Regions from separate parts of the Spirillospora sp. NPDC029432 genome, predicted to be linked through region 3. Evidence: riboswitches for the same ligand, from Rfam matches in the RefSeq annotation. Region 3 holds a riboswitch; each other region holds the start of a gene.

Region 1 (3,255 bases), on a different contig from region 3:
GGGTGGCGATCGAGATCTGGCCGCCCTCGCCGGTGCGCCGGGTCAGCAGCCGCTCCTGGACGGCGTTGTGCTCGGCCTTGAGCTCGTCCGGAACGATCGGCAGCACCCGCCCGAGCAGCTCGTCGGCGCGCCAGCCGAACATCCGCTCGGCCGCCGGGTTCCACACCGTGACCCGCAGACCGTCGTCGACGGCCACGATCGCGTCCGCGGCGCATTCGATGACGGCACGGGCGATCGGGTCGTGAACGTCCATCCGCACGCCTGTCATCGTGCCACCGAGCCCTGGGCCGCCGCCGGGCAACCACCGTGGAAAAGTTCCCACGATAGGGGTCCCTTTACCGGAAGAACACCACGTCAGCGCCAGGAAACCGGCGTGTCACCCCGCGTCACGCGGCGAACGGCGGCCGGCGCCGAGCCGTCCGATCGCCACCGCGGCCAGCCCGGCGATCAGGAACGACAGCAGCGAGGCGCTCATCCAGCCCTGCGGGGTGAAGCCGATCAGGCCCTGCACGTCCCGCCAGAACGCCGCCCACCGGCTCACCGCGCCCGGGTAGATCAGCTGGTACGCGACGAACCCGACCGCCCAGGCGGCGATCATGCCCCAGCGGGCGGGGGCCCGGCGGGAGACGTCCCAGCCGAGCCCGGACACGTCCGCCCTGCCGATCGCGGCCCGCCAGCGGCCCCGGCCGAGGAAGAAGTCGGCGGCCAGCACGCCCAGCATCGGCACGAACACCGACCCGATCAGCGACAGGAACGCGGCGTAGTCCCCGATGTCCAGCAGCAGCGCCAGCCCGGTGATCCCGGCGCCGAGCGCGACCGTCAGGACCCTGCGGTCGGCGCGCGGCACGAGGTTCTGGATCGAGACGGCGGTGGAGTAGACGTTCGCGAACGACTGGTCCGCCTCCCGCAGCACGAACACCGCGAAGAACAGCACCCCGAGCGTCACGCCCAGGAACGGGTCGAACACCTTCCCGGAATCGCCCGCGACCAGGGCCAGCGCCAGCAGCCCCAGCACGTACGCGATGATCTGCGTCACCGAGTAGCCGACGGCCGCGGCCCCGAAGGCGCCCTTGGCGGAGCGCGCGTGCCGCGTGTAGTCGGCCGCCACCGGCACCCACGAGATCGACACCGCGAGCGCCGCGTCCGCGCCGATCCAGAACCCGCCCCAGGAGCCCTCGGTCAGGTCGGGCAGCGGCTCGCGCAGCAGCTGGACGTAGAAGTAGACCAGCGCGATCATCACGGCGGCCGTCACGTACCGGCGCAGCATCCGCACCGAGCCCAGCGGCCAGATCGTCAGCGCGGTCGTCAGCGCCCCGGCGGCGACCACGTACGCCCAGCGCGGGATCCCGTCCCACAGCGCGGTCGCCGCGTCCGCGATCACGATCAGCTCGAACGTGCCCCAGCCGATCAGCTGCGCGATGTTGAGGACGGTCGGCACGTACGACAGCCGCGCCCCGAACAGCCCGCGCAGCAGCACCATCGCCGGCTGCCCCGTCCGCGCGCCGGGCGCCGCCGCCAGGCCGAGCATCAGCCCGCCGAGCGCGGTCCCGACCGCCATGGCCACGATCCCGGCCATGATCGAGAGCGTCGGCGTCCCGTTCTCGTCGGGGGCGAGCACGGTGTACGCGCCGGAGAAGGCGAAGAGGCTGACCCCGAGGTTGGCCCAGAAGGCGCTCTGGTCCCAGAAGCCCAGCACCTTCGGCGCCGGTTCGAGAAGCGTGAACGGGACCTCTTCACGAGGGCGTGACTGGACATCGGACGTCACGGGACGCACACTCCCTACGCCGGCATTACCCGGACAGGTTCATGCGGTCGGCGGCGCCGCGTTCAAGCCGCCCTCTCAGCCCGGCATGGCCCGAGCTCCCGCGGTCAATCGGTCAAAACCGATCATAACCCTCAGGCGACGTAGGGTTCGGTCCCCGTGTCGGTCTCCATCGGGCGGCCGCTCTCCACCCAGCGCTTCATGCCCCCGTCGACGTTCTTCGCCAGCCAGCCGGCCTGGTTGAGCGCCACCGTCACCTGCGCCGAGCGCACGCCCGACCGGCAGACCACGAAGACCTCCTGGTCGCGCGGGACCTCACCGGCCCGGTCGCTGAGCCGCCCCATCGGAATGTGCACCGCCCCGGGCGCGTGCCCCGCGTCCCACTCGTCCTGCTCCCGCACATCCAGCAGGTACGCGTCCTGCGGAACGTCCTTCGCGTCAACCGCCGGGACGTCGTCCCCGAAAATCATCACACCTCCATGGAACCGCGCGGACCCCGCCCGCGTCGAATCACGCATGCGGTATCGGACGCTCCTTTTCACGACGCCCGGCCTAGCCATGATCCTGTCATTGGCGGCCTGCGGCGAGGAACAGGCCCAGACCCCTTCCGCGGACAAGCCCTCCGCCACCACCTCCGTCCAGCCCTCCGGCAAGGACAGCCTGACGATCGAGGTCAAGGCCTCGGCCCAGGCGCCCGCCAAGAAATGGACCCTGACCTGCGATCCCGCGGGTGGCGACCACCCGAAGGCCGAGCAGGCCTGCACCGCCCTCGGCAAGGCCCAGGCCCCGTTCCAGCCCGTTCCGGAGAACCAGATGTGCACCAAGATCTACGGCGGTCCGGAGATCGCCACGGTCAAGGGCACCTGGAAGAACGAGCGGGTCAGCGCCAAGTTCACCCGCGACGACGGCTGCGAGCTCAACCGGTGGACCAAGGTCGCCCCGCTCTTCGGCGACGTTCCCAAGGTCCGCTGATCACTTAAGCAGCCGCGACATCCGCCGGTCCGCCAGGGGCTTGCCGCCCGTCTGGCAGGTCGGGCAATACTGCAGCGAGGAGTCGGCGAACGACACCTCCCTGATCGTGTCCCCGCACACCGGGCACGCCTGGCCCGTACGCCCGTGCACCCGCAGCCCGGACTTCTTCTCGCCCTTGAGGTCCTGCGCCGCGACGCCGCGGGCCCGCTCCACCGCGTCCGCGAGCGTGGCGCGGATCGCCTCGTACAGCTCCCCGATCTCCGCCTCGGTCAGCGATGACGCGATCTTGAACGGCGACATCCTCGCGACGTGCAGCACCTCGTCGGAGTAGGCGTTCCCGATCCCGGCGATCACCTTCTGGTCGCGCAGCAGCCCCTTGATCTGCGTCCGCCGCCCCTTGACGATCTCCGCGAGCGTCCCGGCGGTGAACGACTCCGCCAGCGGATCCGGCCCCAGCCCCGCCACCCCGGGCACCTCCTGGGGATCGCGGACGACGTAGACCGCGAGGCCCTTCTTGGTGC
Region 2 (3,255 bases), on a different contig from region 3:
TCGAGCAGAAGTGCGCGGTCTTGGCCGGCGCGGCCGGCAGCGTCTCGTCATGGAACGAGCGCGCCGTGTCCGGGTCCAGCGCCAGGTTGAACTGGTCCTCCCAGCGGAACTCGAACCGCGCGTCCGACAGCGCGTCGTCCCACGCCTGCGCCCCCGGATGCCCCTTGGCCAGGTCGGCGGCATGCGCGGCGATCTTGTACGCGATCATGCCCGCCTTCACGTCCTCGCGGTCCGGCAGCCCCAGATGCTCCTTCGGCGTGACATAGCAGAGCATCGCGGTGCCGTGCCAGCCGATCATCGCGGCGCCGATCGCCGAGGTGATGTGGTCGTACCCCGGCGCGATGTCGGTGGTCAGCGGCCCGAGCGTGTAGAACGGCGCCCCGTCGCACAGCTCCTGCTGCAGGTCCACGTTCTCCTTGATCTTGTGCATCGGGACGTGGCCGGGGCCCTCGTTCATCACCTGGTTGCCGTACTCCGCCGCGATCCGCGTCAGCTCGCCCTGCGTGCGCAACTCCGCGAACTGCGCCTCGTCGTTGGCGTCGGCGATCGACCCCGGCCGCAGCCCGTCGCCGAGCGACCACGTGACGTCGTACGCGGCGAAGATCTCGCACAGCTCCCGGAAGTGCGTGTAGAGGAAGTTCTCCTCGTGGTGGGCCAGGCACCACGCGGCCATGATCGACCCGCCCCGCGACACGATCCCGGTCTTGCGGCGCGCCGTCAGCGGCACGTACCGCAGCAGCACCCCGGCGTGCACGGTCATGTAGTCCACGCCCTGCTCGGCCTGCTCCACCACGGTGTCGCGGAAGATCTCGTACGTCAGCTCCGCCGGGTCCCCGCCGACCTTCTCCACCGCCTGATACAGCGGGACGGTCCCGACCGGGACGGGCGAGTTCCGCAGGATCCACTCCCGCGTCGTGTGGATGTCCCGCCCGGTCGACAGATCCATGATCGTGTCGGCGCCCCACCGGGTCGCCCACGTCATCTTCTCCACCTCGTCCTCGATCGACGAGGCCACCGCGCTGTTCCCGATGTTCGCGTTGACCTTCACCAGGAAGTTGCGCCCGATGACCATCGGCTCGATCTCGGGATGGTTCACGTTCGCCGGCAGCACCGCCCGCCCGGCGGCCAGCTCGGCCCGCACGAACTCCGGCTCCACGCCCTCGCGCAGCGCCGCGAACTCCATCTCCGGAGTGATCTCCCCGCGCCGGGCGTACGCCCGCTGCGTCACCGCCTCCCCGGTGGCCCGGCGCGGACGGCGCTCCGCGAACGCCGCCCGCTCCCGCATCGGATCGGCCGCCCCGCGCCCGCCGCGCCCATCGCGCCCGCCGCGCCCATCGCGCCCGTCGTCCTCCGGCCGCACCGCGCGGCCGTCGTACTCCTCGGTGTCCCCGCGCCCGGCGATCCACGCCCCGCGCAGCGGCGGCAGCCCCCGCCGCACGTCCGCCTCGTAGGCGGGATCGGTGTACGGCCCGGACGTGTCGTACAGCACCACGGCGCCGCCGTCCGTCAGCGTCACCTCCCGCATCGGCACCCGCACATCGGGCGCGGAGCCCTGCAGGTAGGTCTTGCGAGAAACGGTGGGGGTGCGCATGTCAGTCACCCGTTCACTCCCTTCGCCGGCATAACCCGGAGCAGGTTCTGGCGGTCAGCGGCCGTCCAGCCGCTATCTCAGCCCGGTTCGCCGGGCCCCCGCGTCACGTCGTGATCAACATAGCACTCCGTGCCATCGGGCCCCCGTGCACGCGATCGGCTACGCAGAGTTTTTAGGTTTCGCGGACAGTGATCATGATTCGAATGTATGTTCGCCATGTGCGGCTCAGATATAACTACCGGATCTACCCGACATGTGCTCAGCGACGGGCCTTGGCGCGGGCCTTCGGTTGTGCGCGGGTCGTGTTCAATGATGGTCTTGCTCTTCGCAATGCCGCGTACGAGGCCGGTCTGCCCTACATCTCGGACGCGGCTCTGTCCAGGCAGGTCATCACTCAGGCGAAGAAGTCCCCTGCGCGAGCATGGCTGGCGGAGGTGTCGGCGGTCGCCCTCCAGCAGGCGCTTGCCGATCTGAACGCGGCATACCGCAATTTCTTCGAATCCATCACAGGCCATCGCCGGGGACCCAAGGTGGAGCCGCCCAAACCTCGATCGCGAAAGAGCGCCCGACAAGCGATACGCCTCACCCGTGCCGGCTTCCGCCTGCGTTCGAACGGGCGTTTGTACGCAGCGAGGATCGGCGAAATATCTGTCCGCTGGTCCCGGCCGCTGACGTCCGAACCGACCTCGGTGACGATCATCAAGGACTCCGCGGGACGCTATTTTGCGTCATTCGTCGTGGATGTGGAGACGTCTCCGCTGCCTATGCGTACCGACGAGGTGGGGATCGACCTCGGTCTCACGAGCTTCGCCGTTCTCTCCACCGGGCACAAGGTGGCATCGCCCCAATATCTGCGTCGCGCTGAGAAGAGGCTTCAAAGTGCCCAGCGCGTGGTGGCTCGACGTCAAGAAGGTTCGAACAACCGGGCGAAGGCAGAGCGACGACTCGCCCGGCGGCATGCGAAGGTGGCGGATGCACGCCGGGATTTCCTCCACAAGCTCTCCACCGGAATCGTCCGCGACAACCAAGCGGTCTATGTGGAGAACTTGGCGGTGAAGGGTCTCGCCCGGGGACGATTGAGCAAGAGTGTGCACGATGCGGGATGGGCGACGTTCGTGGCGATGCTGGAGTACAAGGCGGAACGGGCGGGCCGATATATGGCCAAGATCGGCCGCTTCGAGCCGACCAGCCAGGTCTGCTCCGCATGCGGGGTGAAGGACGGGCCCAAGCCTCTCAGCGTGCGCAGTTGGACCTGCGTCGCATGCGGGGCCGAGCACGATCGTGACCACAACGCCGCACTGAACATCCTGGCCGCCGGGCGGGCGGACAGGCTAAACGTCTGTGGAGGCCGGATCGCGGTACGCGGTGGTCCTGCCCTTGAAACAGAAACCTCACGAGTGAGGACGTCAACCGGTCAGGTTCCAGCACTGGACGCCGTGTAGAGGAGGTCGCGGAGCCCGGGGAGGGTTCGCGCTCGCCATGCCCCGGAACGGGTGAAAGGGGTACCGGCTCGGGAGACCGGCGTGCCGATCGTGGAGGTGCCGGAGGAGGGGGTGCCTGCGGGGCGGGCGGGGGCTGCGGCAGACTTGGGCGGGTGATGATCAGGGGTCGCGGGGTGGACGCCCTGGCCGCCGCGGGGCTGGCGGCGGTCGCCGTGGGAGCGG
Region 3 (3,255 bases):
GCCACTCCCCGGCGAGGGCGTCGGTGTGGGGGTCGAGAGCGCTTTCTACGGTTGCGTGCAGTTGCGTCACGCCCCCTTGCTACCACGCCCCCACGACACTCAAACCCTCACGGCCGGGCGGCGTCCCGTACCGGCACCGACGGGTCGGCCAGAGCCGCGGCGTCGACGGGGGTGCGGTTCGCGATGAGCCGCTTGGCCTGGACCATGTCGCGCGGCGTCCCGACGGTGAGGATCGCCTCCAGGCGGTCGCCGGTGAGCCAGCAGACGGCCCATTTGGCGCCCGCCGGGTCGCCACGGCGCACCATGCGCTCGGCGACCGGATGGTGCCCGACGTACTGCACCATCCGCCCGAACTGCTCGGACCAGAAGTACGGGACGGCGTCGTACGCCGCGTCCTCGCCGAGGAGCGTCCCGGCGGCCACGGCGGGGGCGTTCAGCGCGGTGTCCCAGTGCTCGACGAGCAGCCGGCGCCCGAACCGGGCGGACCACCAGGCGGCGCAGTCGCCGACCGCGACCACGTCCCGCCGGTACGGGCCGTCCTCGCCGCCGGTGGAGACGCGGAACGAGGCGTCGGTCACGACCCCGCGGTCGACCAGGACGCCGGAGCCGTCCAGCCACCCGAGGTCGGGCCGGACGCCGACGCCCACCACGACCTCGTCGGCGTCGATCCGCTCGCCGCCGGCCAGCAGCAGGCCGCCGGGCTCGATCTCCGCGACCTTGACGCCGGTGCGCAGCTCGACGCCCGCCTCGGCGTACCAGGGGGCGGTCAGCGCGCCGACCTCGGCGCCGATCGCGTTGGCCAGCGGGGCGTCGGCGGCCTCGACGACCGTCACCGCGCAGCCCTTCTTCGCGGCCGCGGTGGCGACCTCGGCGCCGATCCAGCCGGCTCCGACGATCACCACCCGGGCGCCCGCGGTGAGCCGGGCGCGCAGCGCGCGGGCGTCGTCGATGGTCCGGACGACGTGCTGCGGGCCGTCGCCGGGCAGCGTGACCGGGGTGGCGCCGGTGGCGATGACGAGCCCGTCGAAGTCCAGGTCGCCGGCCGTGGTGGCGACCGTGCCGCCGCCGCCCGGCGCGAGCCGCAGGCCGGTGGCGCGCTCGCCGAGCAGCAGCCGCGCGCGCAGGGCGTCCCAGTCGGCGTCGACCGTCGTGTCGTCGCTCTCCCCCGCGAGCACGGCCTTCGACAGCGGCGGCCGGTCGTACGGCCGGTGCCGCTCGGCCGACAGCAGGGTCAGCTCGCCCTCGTACCCCTTGCCGCGCAGGGCCTCGACGGCGCGCACGCCGCCCAGCCCGCCGCCCACAACGATCACGCTCTCCATGGCCGTCCACCCTAGTCGGCGGGCCCGGACGGCTGCCAGACAGCTGTCCAGACGGGTGACCAATATCATCCCGGTCGCGGGCGGACGTATGGTGGGGGGGAACGAGCGCGGGAGCCCGGTCCGACCGGGCTGAGAGGGCGGCTGACCGGGCCGCCGACCGCTGGAACCTGATCCGGATCATGCCGGCGAAGGGAGCGTGGATTGGACATCGCCATCATCGGCGCGGGCGTCGTCGGGCTGGCCACCGCGTGGCGCACGGCCGCCCGCGGCGCCGCCGTCACCCTGGTCGACCCGGCCCCCGCGAGCGGGGCCTCCGCCGTCGCGGCGGGCATGCTGACCCCCGTCAGCGAGCTGACCTACGGCGAGGAGCCGCTGCTGCGCCTCGGGCTCGCCTCGCGCGACCGCTACGGCGCGTTCGTCGCCGAGCTGGAGGAGCTCACGGGGCTCGGCACCGGCTACCGCACCGACGGCATCATCGAGGTCGCGTTCGACTCCGACGACCTGAGGCACCTCGACGACCTGCGGCGCTTCCAGGAGTCGCTCGGCATCCCCACCGAGGCCCTGAACGGGCGCGAGTGCCGCAGGCTGGAGCCGATGCTGGCGCCCGGCGTCCGCGGCGGCCTGCTCGCCCCCGAGGACGGCTCGATCGACCCCCGGCGGCTGGCGCCGGCGCTGCTGGCCGCCGCCGAGAAGCACGGCGTGCGGCTCGTCCGGCGCAAGGCCGCCGCGCTGATCGTGGAGAACGACGCCGCGGCGGGCGTGCGGCTCGACGACGGGTCCGAGGTGCGCGCGGACAAGGTGCTGCTGGCCGCCGGCCCCTGGTCGGGCGACCTGGAGGGGCTGCCGCCCGGGACCGTTCCACCGGTGCGTCCCGTCAAGGGCCAGGTGATCCGGCTCCGCACCCGCGTGCCGTTCCTGCGGCGCGCCACCCGGGGGCTGGTGAAGGGCTCGTCGGTCTACCTCGTGCCGCGCGCCGACGGCGAGATCGTCCTCGGCGCCACCCAGGAGGAGATGGGCTTCGACACCCGCGTCACCGCCGGCGGGCTGTGGGAGCTGCTGCGCGACGCCCGCGAGCTGCTGCCCGGCCTCACCGAGCTGGAGTTCGCCGAGGTGTCGGCGGGGCTGCGGCCCGGCTCGCCCGACAACGCCCCGGTGATGGGCCCCACCGCGCTGCCCGGCCTCGTCCTCGGGACGGGCCACTTCCGCAACGGCATCCTGCTCACCCCCGTGAGCGGCGACATCCTGGCCGAGGTGCTGCTGGACGGCACCGTGCCGGAGGTCGGCCGCCCCTTCACCCCCGACCGGCTGACGGAGACGGCATGAAGATCATCATCAACGGCGAGGCGCGCGAGGTGCCCGCCGGGACCAGCGTGGCGGCCGCGGTCAGCGGCTACACCGGCCGGTCCGGCCCGGCCGAGGCCGGGCTCGCGGCCGCGCTGAACGACGAGGTCGTCCGGCGCTCGCAGTGGGAGGCGACGACGCTGAAGGAGGCGGATCGGCTCGAGGTGCTGACCGCCGTGCAGGGAGGTTGAACATGAACGGCACCGACGGCGCCCCCGGCACCGCGCACGGCACGGGCGGCGCGGGCAGCGCGGACGGCGCGGCGGACGGCCCGCTGGTCATCGCGGGCGAGGAGGTCGGCTCCCGGCTGATCATGGGGACCGGCGGGGCGCCCAGCATGAGCGTGCTGCGCGCGGCCCTGACCGCGTCCGGCACCGCGCTCACCACGGTCGCGATGCGGCGGGTCGACCCGTCGGCGCGCGGCTCGGTGCTGGACGTGCTGCGCGAGTGCGGCATCCGGGTGCTGCCCAACACCGCCGGCTGCTTCACCGCGGGCGAGGCGGTGCTCACCGCCAAGCTGGCCCGCGAGGCGCTCGGCACGGACTGGGTGAAGCTGGAGGTCATCGCCGACGAGCACACCCTGCTCCCGGACCCG

What was found. Region 3 has a riboswitch for thiamine pyrophosphate ahead of thiO (glycine oxidase ThiO). Riboswitches for the same ligand answer to the same signal wherever they lie in the genome.
Region 1: another riboswitch for thiamine pyrophosphate. It lies ahead of AB0881_RS19725 (cytosine permease); the one in region 3 lies ahead of thiO (glycine oxidase ThiO).
Region 2: another riboswitch for thiamine pyrophosphate. It lies ahead of thiC (phosphomethylpyrimidine synthase ThiC); the one in region 3 lies ahead of thiO (glycine oxidase ThiO).

Annotation. Positions count from the first base shown of each region.
Region 1 is NZ_JBEZWH010000023.1:9,024-12,278, forward strand. It holds gene AB0881_RS19720 (PAS domain-containing protein) at 1-253, opposite strand, end outside; gene AB0881_RS19725 (cytosine permease) at 377-1,765, opposite strand; TPP riboswitch at 1,759-1,877, opposite strand; gene AB0881_RS19730 (rhodanese-like domain-containing protein) at 1,897-2,229, opposite strand; gene AB0881_RS19735 (SSI family serine proteinase inhibitor) at 2,321-2,734, shown strand; gene AB0881_RS19740 (DNA-formamidopyrimidine glycosylase family protein) at 2,735-3,255, opposite strand, start outside.
Region 2 is NZ_JBEZWH010000124.1:1,123-4,377, forward strand. It holds gene thiC (phosphomethylpyrimidine synthase ThiC) at 1-1,591, opposite strand, end outside; TPP riboswitch at 1,592-1,703, opposite strand; gene AB0881_RS40890 (RNA-guided endonuclease TnpB family protein) at 1,810-3,033, shown strand; gene AB0881_RS40895 (histidine kinase) at 3,189-3,255, shown strand, end outside.
Region 3 is NZ_JBEZWH010000114.1:9,244-12,498, reverse strand. It holds gene AB0881_RS40350 (Rv2175c family DNA-binding protein) at 1-70, opposite strand, end outside; gene AB0881_RS40345 (FAD-dependent oxidoreductase) at 108-1,319, opposite strand; TPP riboswitch at 1,417-1,530, shown strand; gene thiO (glycine oxidase ThiO) at 1,521-2,642, shown strand; gene thiS (sulfur carrier protein ThiS) at 2,639-2,851, shown strand; gene AB0881_RS40330 (thiazole synthase) at 2,854-3,255, shown strand, end outside.